DNA from 2 places in the Lactococcus sp. genome. Region 1 is predicted to be linked to the other one. Evidence: riboswitches for the same ligand, from Rfam matches in the RefSeq annotation. Region 1 holds a riboswitch; the other holds the start of a gene.
The links. Region 1 has a riboswitch for FMN ahead of RSC39_RS06200 (ECF transporter S component). Riboswitches for the same ligand answer to the same signal wherever they lie in the genome.
Positions count from the first base shown of each region.

Region 2: another riboswitch for FMN. It lies ahead of ribD (bifunctional diaminohydroxyphosphoribosylaminopyrimidine deaminase/5-amino-6-(5-phosphoribosylamino)uracil reductase RibD); the one in region 1 lies ahead of RSC39_RS06200 (ECF transporter S component).

Region 1 covers NZ_JAVXIY010000005.1:69,523-75,786, reverse strand. Annotated here, with positions in the region: gene RSC39_RS06205 (pseudouridine synthase) at 1-639, shown strand, start outside; FMN riboswitch at 738-874, shown strand; gene RSC39_RS06200 (ECF transporter S component) at 989-1,609, shown strand; gene RSC39_RS06195 (ABC transporter transmembrane domain-containing protein) at 1,760-3,577, shown strand; gene RSC39_RS06190 (ABC transporter ATP-binding protein) at 3,561-5,345, shown strand; gene RSC39_RS06185 (XRE family transcriptional regulator) at 5,466-6,224, shown strand; gene RSC39_RS06180 (hypothetical protein) at 6,238-6,264, shown strand, end outside.
Region 2 covers NZ_JAVXIY010000006.1:35,747-42,010, forward strand. Annotated here, with positions in the region: gene parC (DNA topoisomerase IV subunit A) at 1-1,327, shown strand, start outside; gene RSC39_RS06990 (magnesium transporter CorA family protein) at 1,353-2,258, opposite strand; FMN riboswitch at 2,455-2,571, shown strand; gene ribD (bifunctional diaminohydroxyphosphoribosylaminopyrimidine deaminase/5-amino-6-(5-phosphoribosylamino)uracil reductase RibD) at 2,751-3,839, shown strand; gene ribE (riboflavin synthase) at 3,839-4,486, shown strand; gene RSC39_RS07005 (bifunctional 3,4-dihydroxy-2-butanone-4-phosphate synthase/GTP cyclohydrolase II) at 4,498-5,694, shown strand; gene ribE (6,7-dimethyl-8-ribityllumazine synthase) at 5,721-6,185, shown strand.

The DNA of each region.
Region 1 (6,264 bases):
ACAGTTAATAATGTCCCGATGACAAATTTAGGTTATCAAGTTTCAACTGGAGATGTCGTCGAAGTTAATGGAGTGGCAGTTTATAATGAAGAACCTGTTTATTATCTATTGAACAAACCAAGAGGTTATATTTCTTCTGTCAGTGATGATAAAGGACGTCAAACGGTGATGGATTTAATGCCTCAAGTTAAAGAACGTATCTATCCAGTAGGGCGTTTGGACTGGGATACTAGTGGCTTACTTTTACTCACGAACGATGGGGAATTCACAAATATGATGACTCACCCAAGTCACGGTGTTGATAAAGTTTATGTGGCCAAGGTTGAAGGACAAGCGAACAAAGAAAACTTGCGTCCCTTAACACTTGGAATGACGATTGAAGGTAAGAAAGTTAGCCCGGCTCGTTATGAAATTATCAAACAAGAAAAAACAAAAAACCATTCAATTGTTAGCTTGACGATTCATGAAGGTCAAAATCATCAAGTTAAGAAGATGTTTGCTGCTGCTGGACTTCCAGTACAAAAATTAAGTCGTATTCAATATGGAACACTTACATTGGATGGACTGCCTACAGGACAATTCCGTCGTTTGAGTAAAAAAGAAGTTTCTCAATTGATTAATGCTGCGCAAGGAAATTAAGCTGATTATTATAAAAGACAATTCTGGTAAAGAGTTGTTTTTTTATTTCTTAAGCAAATCTTATTCTTGATAAGCAAACTATTTTTGTGCTATAATGAGATTATCTTCAGGGCACCGTGTAATTCGGGACCGGCGGTAAATAAGGCTTTGACCTTATGACTCCGCGATTCGCTACGGCGATTGAAGCAGTGAAACTCTGCTAGCGACAGTAAAGTCTGGATGGAAGAAGATGAACAATTTTTGCAGAGTAATCGACCTTGGTCGGCTTACTGTTTTTAGCTAAACCAAAAATGTCTATCAACTTCCTCGAAATTTGAAGAATTATTTTCTCATATTTGGAGGTTTTTTTATGTCTAAAACACGTCGGATGGTATTAATTGCCATGCTTGCTGCATTATCAACAATTTTATTGTTGCCAATTTTGCAGTTTCCGTTATTGCCTGGAATTGATTTTATGAAAGTGGAACTTTCAATCATTCCTGTACTTATAGGAGTCTTTACTTTAGGATTGGGTGATGGATTTATTATCCTCTTTATTCGCTCTGTCTTATGGTATCTTCTATTTAATCAAGGCCCATCAACATGGATTGGAGTTCCAATGAACTTTGTTGCTCTAGGAATTTTCATGGCCATCGTTTGGTTCTTTACAAAGAAGAAGTTTTCAATTAAAAATTATACAGTTGGGATTGTCTTAGCGACTATTGCTTCAGTCCTTGTAATGATGGTATTGAATGTTTTCTATGCTCTACCATTATATCGCCTGGCTGCAGGATTTGATGTTGACAAAATTTTTGCTGGAGCAACACATCTCTTTAACATGGGTTCGCTATCAGTTACTTTAAATCCAACTTACCTCTTAACAGTTGTTTTACCTTTCAATGCCTTGCAATATATCATTTTTGCCCTTGTTTTCGGCTTGATTGTTACTGTATTCAAAAAAAATAAAGTAGTTAAGTTCTATAATGCGTAAATAGCTTATAAAAAGAAGTCTCACTTTTTGTTGAAACTTCTTTTTTTTATTAAAAATATGGGCAATAATGGTTTAAATAGTCTGTTTTAATCGCTTTCTTTATGGTATACTAATATTTAGAATATTATATAATAAATTGGAATAAACTGTATGAAAATTTTTAAAGATTTGTGGTGGTTTTTTAAGGCAGAGAGAAAAGGTTATGGCGTTGGTCTATTGGCCCTTTTTATTGTCTCTTTGACACACTTGATTCCACCTTTAATTATTGGAAAAATCATTGACCATATTGTTAAGCGAAACTTGACTTTATCTTTAATTCTGAGTTTTTCTGGTATTTTACTGTTGACGGCTTTTGTTGAATATGGCTTTCGTTTTCTTTGGTCAACAAATATTTGGGGCGAAGCTTTTAAACTAGAAAAAATTATCCGTAGTCGTCTTTTTAGACATTTCTTGCGAATGGACACCCTTTTTTATCAAAGAAATCGAACGGGCGATTTGATGGCCCATGCGACGAATGACTTGCAAGCGATACAGAGTGTTGCTGGACTTGGGGTTTTGACTTGGGCGGATTCTTTAATGACGGGCGGGATGACAATCATCGCCATGCTTTTATTTATCGACTGGCGTTTGACGATTATTGCTGTCCTTCCTTTACCTTTGTTAGCGTTAGTATCTAAAATTTTGGGAGACAAAATTCATGTGAGTTTTGAACACGCTCAAGAAACATTTTCGGAAATGAATGATAAAGTTCAAGAATCAATCACAGGAATGAAAGCAATCAAATCTTTTGGCGAAGAAGAACAAGATATGGCTGATTTTCAAGATAAATTGGATAATATTGATAAAGCCTTTGTTCGGGTCAATTGGATTGATTCAATGTATGACCCTCTAATTACTCTGATTGTCGGATTATCTTACACTCTGACAATTCTTTTAGGGGGATATTATGTTGTTCATCATGTCTTAACCCTTGGTCAACTGGTTGCTTTTGTGACTTATATTGGAAATTTAGTTTGGCCGATGTTTGCAATTGGTGTCCTCTTTAATGTTATTGAACGTGGACGAGCTTCCTATAGTCGAGTAGATAAATTATTAGCTCAAAAAGCAGAATCTAAGATTTCTGAGGGGACTTTAAAAATGCCCAAAGAAGGTGATTTATCTTTTGATATTGAAAGTTTTACTTATCCGAATGAAAATGAAGGACGAAATCTGGAGAAAGTTCAATTTAATTTAAAAGAAGGTCAAGTTTTAGGTTTGGTTGGGCGGACTGGTGCAGGTAAATCAACAATCATTAAACTTTTAATGCGAGAGTTTGACCATTACAAAGGACAAATCACCTTTGCTGATCAGGATATAAAGAATTATCAGTTAGATGAGTATTTGCCAGCAATTGGTTATGTTCCACAAGAACATTTTCTATTTTCGATGTCTGTCAGAGACAATATTCGCTTTGCCAAGATATCAGCGAGTCAAGAAGAAGTTGAAATTGCAGCCAAAACGGCTGGAATTCATGATGATATTATTACTTTTCCTGAAGGATATGACACTTTGGTCGGTGAGCGTGGGGTTTCGCTTTCTGGTGGACAAAAACAAAGATTATCTATTGCGAGGGCACTGCTTATTCAGCCTAAATTATTGATTTTAGATGATGCATTATCAGCGGTTGACGCCAAGACCGAACAGTTGATTTTGTCAAACTTGAAGGCTCTGCGTCATGAGAGTTCAACACTGGTTGTCAGCCACAGATTGTCATCAGTAATGGAAGCTAATGAAATTCTTGTTTTAGACGAAGGAAAAATTATTGAGCGTGGTCTGCATGAAGATTTGGTGAAAACAGGGGGCTGGTATGCTCAAATGTGGCAAATGCAACAAATTGAAAGTCATTTAACAGCCACTGATAAAGATGAAAATTTACTGACAGGTTCGTCAGTAAATCGGGAAGGAGAAGAAAATGGAGAAATCTACTGACAAAATGTCTGTCAGAGAAAGTTGGCAAGTTTTTAAATTTATTTTTAAATTCTTACTTCCTTTCAAAAGGTATTTTATTTGGGCTTTTGTTTTTAGTGTGATTACAACAGCTCTGGCTTCACTGATGCCTTTTGTTTTATCAGTTTTTATGGATTCTTATTTGACTCCAATGAAGGCAAATGACCAGATTATTTTCTATTTTGCAGGACTTTATCTGCTTCTAGCAATAATTAATTCAATTGCTTTCTTTTTCAAATGGAATTATCTTCAGAATGGTTCAATTTTTGTCAATCAATACATTCGTAAGAAAGTTTATGGAAAAATTCATCAGCTAGGTATGAGATATTTTGATCAGAAGCCAACAGGCTGGCTGATAACCAGAATTACAAATGATACTGATTTATTTGATTTCTGGCAGACTTTATTTAATGCATTGACAAGTGTTCTTTCGATTGTCATTGCATTTGTTGCTTTGTTTGTTATTGACCACAAAATTGCTCTGGTAATGTTGTTGATTTTGCCATTATTGATTTTGGCAGTTATCATTTATCAAAAAGTGAGTACAAAAGTTTACCAAGCCATGCTTGCTAAACGTTCAGAGTTAAACACGAAATTAAATGAATACATTTCTGGTATGAGGATCATTCAACAGTTTCGTCAAGAAAGTCGTTTGGGAAATGAATTTGAAAAAACAAATGATGAATACTATGGTTATAGAAAAAAAGTCATTCAAATTAATGGTATTTTGCTGAGTCCTCTGGTAAACTTCTTGATGGCAATTTCTATTGTAGTAGTCTTACTGATGTATTCTAATCGGAGTTTACATGCAGTGGTTGAAGCAGGATTAATTTACGCCTTTATCAGTAATGTTCAAATTTACTTTAATCCTATTTCAGGACTAATGGATTCTTTGTCAAACTTTTCAAATGGTTTAGTGGCTTCTAGTCGAATTAAAACAATTATGGAAGAACAGGAATTTGCCCCAAAACAAGGAAATGAAAGTTCTGTCAGCCAAGCTCCACTGATTGAGCAAGGAAAAATTGAATTTCGAAATGTCAGTTTTTCTTATGACGGAGAACATCAAGTTTTGAAAAATATTTCTTTCATTGTAAATCCTGGAGAGACGCTTGCTTTTGTCGGACACACTGGTTCTGGTAAATCAAGTATTATCAATGTCTTTATGCGTTTTTATGAATTTATAGAGGGCCAAGTTTTGATTGATGACCAAGATATTCGGACCTTTACTAAAGAAGAACTTCGCCATAAAATTGGTTTAGTTTTACAGGATTCCTTTATGTTTGTGGCCTCTGTGACTGACAATATTAAAATGATGAATTCTCACATTACTGACGAAGCTGCGAAAGAAGCTGCGAGATTTGTTCAAGCTGACCATTTCATCAAGGATTTAGAAAATGGTTATGAAACAAAAGTGATTGAAGGTGGGGCTGCTTTTTCAGCTGGTGAGCGTCAGTTAATTAACTTTGCTCGGACAATCGTCCGAAATCCAAAGATACTCTTATTAGATGAAGCAACGGCTAATATTGATACTGAAACAGAAGCGCTTATCCAAGACGGGTTGACAAATATGCGTCAAAATCGAACGACAATGGCGATTGCTCATCGCCTATCAACAATCAAAGATGCTGACCAGATTTTAGTCTTAAATAAGGGAGAAATTATTGAACGAGGAAATCATGATGAACTCTTAGAGCTTAATGGATACTATGCTGACATGTATCGAATTCAAACATTACAAAAAGAACTTTGAAACCACTGTTATCAGTGGTTTTTATCTTTTTATCAGTTTATCTGATAAAAAGATTGACAAAAAATGAAATAAGAGATATAATATAAGAAAGTTTGATAAAGTGATAGAAAAGGAGAAGTTATGAATTTTGGTCAGAATTTAAAAAAACTCAGAAAAGAAGCTAAACTTACGCAAAGTCAATTAGCAGATAAACTAGGAATGAAACAAAATGCTTACGTCCTTTGGGAACAAAAGGCAACTAATCCAACTTTAGAATTATTAGAAAAGCTAGCAGATATATATGATTTACCCATTCAAGAATTAATCAAGAATCCTGATAATGGTGCAGAAAAACAATTAATTGAAAATTATCGTTCGCTGACAGGAGAACAACAGGAATCTGTCATTAATTTCACTGATTTTCTCATAGAACAGAATAAAGCAGATCTCATTGATTTGAAAACTTATAGACGTTCTTCATTACAGTATGCTGTTGTTGAAGACGAAGCGCTTTCAGCAGGTTTTGGTCAAACAGCTAATAATACAGGCGGACATTATAGAGCATATACAACAGAAAATCTTGGACGATATGATGGCGCTGCCAGAGTTAAAGGTGAATCCATGGAACCAGATTTTCCAAATTTTTCTATTGCAACATTCTTACACACAGGTTTTGGACGGAGTGGAGATGTCTATGCCATTGCTGAAGGAGATTTGGGAGAAGAACGCTTATATATTAAACAAGTATTTGAAGAAGAAGACGGAAATTTCCGAATTCATTCACTCAATCCAGACCCACAATACAAGGACTTTTATCTAGGACAGGAAGATAATTTCCGCATTATTGGGCCAGTGGTTGATAATTTTGAAGAGATTGAAGAATCACAAATTATAGATTAAATGAGGGCTTAAAATGAATTGGATAAGAGAAATTATGCCA
Region 2 (6,264 bases), on a different contig from region 1:
CATTTTAGATGAAGTGGTGGCGACGATTCGTGCTTCTGAAAATAAAGCAGACGCTAAAGAAAATATTAAAGTTTCATTTGGATTTACTGAAGAACAAGCCGAAGCTATTGTTACTTTACAACTTTATCGTTTGACAAATACCGACATTGTCACTTTGCAAAATGAACAAGCAGAGTTAGAACAAAAAATTCTCGAACTTAAAGCAATTATTAATGACGAACGGACACTCTTTAATTTAATGAAGCGCGAACTGCGTGAAGTGAAGAAAAAATTTGCCAGACCACGCCGTAGTGAACTTCAAGATGAAGTGCAAACCATTGAGATAGAAGCTAGTGAATTGATTGTCGCTGAAGATACTGTCGTTTCAGTAACTCGTTCAGGTTATATCAAACGAACATCACCTCGGTCATTTGCTTCATCAGCACTTGAAGAAATCGGGAAACGTGATGATGACGAGTTGCTTTACTATGCTAATGCTAAAACAACACAACATCTCTTGATTTTCACAAATCTTGGTAATGTGATTTACCGTCCAATTCATGAACTTTCTGACGTTCGCTGGAAGGATATTGGAGAACATTTGTCACAAAGTCTTTCTAATTTTTCATCTGATGAAAAAGTAATTTATGTTCAAATTGTTGATGCATTTGCAGGTGAAAATCTAGTCGTGGCTACACGAAATGGACAAATTAAACAAATTGAACGTGAAAGTTTTTCACCATGGCGAACTTACCGCTCGAAATCAACTCCTTATGCTAAACTTAAAGGAAATGATGATGAAGTTGTGCTCATTAGTCCTGTTCAATTTACTGACCTCATGCTTATTTCTGAAAATGGCTATGCCCTCCGCTTTAATCTTGATGATGTTCCAGTCTTGGGTGCTAGAGCAGCAGGTGTGAAGGCAATGAATCTTAAAAATGATGATAAGATAAAAGCAGCTTTCTTTGTCAACTCAAATAGTTGGTATCTGTTGACTCAACGGGCATTTATCAAACGAGTTAAAACAGAGGATATTCCAGCCACATCACGAGCAAATCGAGGGCTTCAAGTTTTAAGAACATTGAAGACAAATAACCATACCGTATTTGCGGCTGGCTTAATCAAGTCAACTGCTGATTTATCAGCATTGACCGAAGAATTAGATTTGTTCAGTCAAGCTAAAGCACCAGCGACAAAAGAAACTGATGAACAAGTATTAGAAGTTATCAGTGAGACTGGCAAGAAATATGATATTAATTTGTGCGATTTATCATTATCAGATCGAACAAGCAATGGACATCCAATTGCTGATGACCTTGAAAAAATTGCAAGCGTAAAAATAAAATAAAAAAATCAGCTTTTGCTGATTTTTTTTATTGTCTTCGACCAATAATATAACGAAAGAGGGCGGCATATAGTAGCCAAAGAATGATACATGCGCCAATAATCCAGACCCAAGCATCTTTTTGATGAGTGAGCGGAAGCGGAACATTCATTCCAAAAAAACCAGTAATGACGGCCAAACCAGCTAAAAGAACTGATACGATAGTTAAGGTCGTCATATTATCATTTAGATTATTATTAAGGACATTATTATAAGTTCCGGCCAACTGTTCAAGAATTTGTGCATTGAGCTGAGTCATACTTGCAAGCTGTTGGGCTTCGATTATCGCATCTTCAAGCTGTTCTTTTTCAGTTTCATTGAACTGTCTGTAAATACTTTTAGTTTTAAGCTGCTCAAGTAGTAAAGTATTTTGATTGGCACTAGACACAATGTAGAGCATTCCCGTTTCAATATCAGAAAGTGCGAGCAAATTTTTCTTGGTTGTTTTTTCACGCAATTTTTGATTAATTTCTTCTTTAGACTTATCAATTTTTTCCAAATAAGGAAAGAAAGCCTCGGAAATTAAAAATAAACTGATAAAAAGAAGTTGATAGACCGTTTGTGGCTTATTTTGTAAACAATAACTTTTTATTTGATTAATTAAGTATTCATTTTCTGGATGATAGAGTGTAATTAATCGTTTTTTTTGTGCTACAAAGGTAACGGGAACTGTCTTGTAATGAGCTTCTGACTTGAGTAAATCTAAACTATTAAAAATAAGCACAAAGTCTTGGCTGTCAGGAATAAATTCTGTATGGGGACGTTCGTTTTTATCTTCGGCATATTGAAGTGTTTCTAGGTCAATGCCATAAGTAGCAAGCTCAGAAGTATTTCTAAGGTCCTCAACATTAAAAGAAAGCCAAGTGAGCTGATCATTTATTTTTATTTCTTGCATGATATTATCCTATTGTTCTAATAGAGCCATTTTAGCAAAATTGTAATTTTTGAGCAAATATATAAATATAATATTATTTGATAAATAAATATATCATTAGACTTTTGATAGGACCTTCAAAATAATTATTTTAAAGAATACGTTTTTATATCTTGACAATCTTTAAAATTAAATGCTATACTTTAGCTACAATTTAATAAATCTTCAGGGCAGGGTGGAATTCCCTACCGGCGGTATAGCCCGCGAGCTGCTAGCAGCATGATTCGGTGAAACTCCGAGGCCGACAGTATAGTCTGGATGAAAGAAGATAAAAACCCATAATACTCATGATAGTATTATGTCTATTTAGCCTTAAACTCTGGAGTGAATCTATCTAATTCACTCCATTTTTGGTTTTTTTTGAGCTGTTTTTTTGCTTGAATAAAATAGAAAATTATCCTAAGCCCTTGAAATATTATTTTGGGGCTTATTTTTTTTAGAAAGGATAAATGGATGGAAAATGATGAGCATTTTATGAATTTAGCAATCCTACTAGCTCGAAAAGGCGAGGGAAACGTTAATCCAAATCCTCAAGTAGGAGCGATTATTGTCAATGATGGTCGAATTATTGGTCAAGGTTATCATGAGAAATATGGAGAAGCACATGCGGAAATCAATGCATTTAAATCTTGTATAGAATCACCGAAGGGGTCAACCATTTATGTGACCTTAGAACCTTGTGCCCACCAAGGCAAGCAACCGCCTTGTTTTGAAGCAATCATCAAAAATAAAGTGAAGCGTGTAGTCATTGGGAGTCTAGACCCAAATCCTTTAGTAGCTGGTAAGGGAATTGAAGCAATGAAAAAAGCTGGAATTGATGTTTCATTAAAAGTTCTAGAAAAAGAGTGCAAAGACTTAAATAAGATTTTTTTTCATTACGTCACTCAAAGAACCCCCTACGTCATGATGAAGTATGCGATGACTCTTGATGGAAAAATTGCGACTTATAAAGGTCAATCCAAATGGATTACAGGTGAAAAAGCAAGACAAAAGGTACATGAAGACCGTTCACGTTTCATGGCAATCATGATTGGTGTTGAAACACTTCTGAAAGATGACCCACAATTAACTGCCAGAATAAAAAATGGGATAAATCCAATTAGAATTATTTGTGATACTCAACTTCGAACTCCTCTTACGTCTAAGATTGTTTCTACTGCATTTAAAATTCCAACAATCATTGCTACCTCAAATGAAAACATTCAAAAACATCAAGCTTTTATTGAAGCTGGTTGTGAGATTTTACTAGTTTCTTCCATATCTGAACATTTGGATTTGAAAGATTTAATCACTAAGTTAGGAGAAAGAGAAATTGATAGTCTTATTTTAGAAGGGGGAGCAAGACTCAACGCTTCAGCATTAAAAGCAGGAATTGTTCAAAAAGTTCAGGCCTATATTGCCCCTAAAATATTTGGTGGGAAAGAAGCTCGAAGTCCTGTTGAAGGACAAGGAGTAGAGCATCCCAATCAAGCCTATTTACTAGACCGACCGAAAGTGGTCTATTTAGGAGAAGATATATTATTAGAAAGTGAGCTCATTTAATGTTTACAGGAATTATTGAGGAAATAGGAGAAGTAACTCAAATTCAAAAGAGAGATAAGTCGTCTAAATTAAGCATTCGAGCTTCCAGCATCTTCGAAGATTTAAAACTTGGGGATTCTATCTCAACAAATGGTCTCTGTTTGACTGTTTCCGCATTTAATCATAAAGAATTTACAGCAGATGTTATGCCAGAGAGTTTCAAGCGTTCAAATTTAGGGGAATTAAAAGTAGGAAGTAAAGTTAATTTAGAGCGAGCAATGGCTCTAAATGGTCGATTTGGCGGGCATATTGTTTCAGGGCATATTGATGGCACAGGAAAGATTTTATCAATCAAGAAGGAAGAAAATGCGGTTTGGTTTGAAGTTCAAACAACTGTAGACTTAATGAAATATGTTGTTGAAAAAGGCTCTATTACGATTGATGGCATCAGTCTTACGGTGGCTCATGTGACTTCAAAATCTTTTAGTGTGTCAATAATTCCTCATACTATCAAAGAGACCATATTGTCTGGAAAGAAGGTTGGAGATAAAGTTAATTTGGAGAACGATATATTGGGTAAATATATCGAAAAATTACTTACTGGGAAAGATTCTTTTACAGGGCCTTCCTTGCTGACAAAGGATAAAATAATTGATTATGGATTTTAAGAGGAGATAAAATGTTTCAATATAATACAGTAGAAGAAGCCTTAACAGCCCTTAAAGCAGGTGAAATAATTATTGTCACTGATGATGAGAATAGAGAAAATGAAGGAGATCTGATTTGTGCAGCCGAAATGATTAGTCCAGAAAAGATAAATTTCATGGCCAGTCAGGCAAAGGGATTAATTTGTAGTCCGATGAGTGAAAAATATGCTAAGAGTCTGCATTTGTCAGCAATGACGGAGAGAAATACAGACAACCACGGGACAGCTTTTACTGTTTCTGTCGATCATGTAGAGACAAGTACAGGGGTATCAGCCTTTGACCGTTCGCTGACTATTAGAAAACTTGCTGATGAAGAAAGTTCAGTCGAAGATTTTCGAAGACCTGGTCATGTCTTTCCTCTGATTGCAAAGAAAAATGGAGTCTTAGAACGCAATGGACACACAGAAGCAACAGTTGATTTGTTACGACTTGCTGGTCTAAAGGAAGTGGGAGTTTGTGTTGAAATAATGGCCGAAGATGGCAGCATGATGCGCACAGAAGAACTTCAAGAAAAAGCAAAAGAATGGGACTTGAATTTTATTACAATCAAGGCCATACAAGAATATCGAAAACAAAATGAACAACTGGTTGAGCAAGTTACCAGAGCGAAACTTCCAACAAAATATGGTTATTTTGAAATCTTTGGGTTTGTCAATAAAACAAATGGTGAGCATCATGTCGCCCTAGTTAAGGGGGACATTGGAGAGGGAGAAGCAGTGCTTTGCCGAGTTCATTCGGAATGTTTGACTGGAGATGCTTTTGGCTCAATGAAATGTGATTGTGGTGAACAATTAGAACAAGCTCTAACACAGATAAATGCCGAGGGACGAGGGATTTTATTATATCTTCGGCAAGAAGGGCGAGGAATCGGTTTAATCAACAAACTTCGTGCTTATTCACTTCAAGATGAGGGGCTTGATACAATTGAAGCAAATTTAGCCCTGGGTTTTGAAGAAGATGCGCGTGAATACTCCATAGGTGCTCAAATTCTGAAAACACTTGGTGTGAAGTCTTTAAGATTAATGACTAATAACCCACAAAAAATCAATGATTTTTCAAAATATGGACTACCAGTTAAAGAAAGAGTTCCAATTCAAATTAAAGAAAATGAATTTGATCAGGATTATTTAAAAGTAAAGCAAACTAAAATGGGACATTTGTTCGATTAAAATAAAAAGAAAGCATGGATAGAAAAATGACAGTATTTGAGGGAAATTTAACAACAGGAAATGCCAAATATGGAATTGTAGTTGCACGTTTTAACGAATTCATCAACGCAAAACTCTTAGCAGGGGCCTTAGATGCTCTCAAAAGACATGGTGTTCAAGAAGAACAAATTGATATTGCTTGGGTGCCAGGAGCATTTGAAATTCCACTTATTGCGCAAAAAATGGCGAGTTCAGATAAATATGATGCCATTATCTGCTTAGGTACGGTGATTCGAGGTTCTACTTCACATTATGATTTTGTTTGTAGCGAGGTTTCTAAAGGGATTGCCCATGTTTCACTGAACTCAAATATCCCTGTTATGTTTGGAGTACTGACGACAGAGAATATTGAACAAGCGATTGAACGTTCAGGAACAAAAGCAGGAAATAAAGGATTTGAGGTAGCAGTTGGTGCGATTGAGATGGTTGATTTGATGGCTAAAATGTCTTAAGGTGTTTAAAATTTGAAATCAGACAAAATTCAAGAGTTCTGCAAAGAAAATCAATTAATAAAAAATAAAAGGAAAGCTC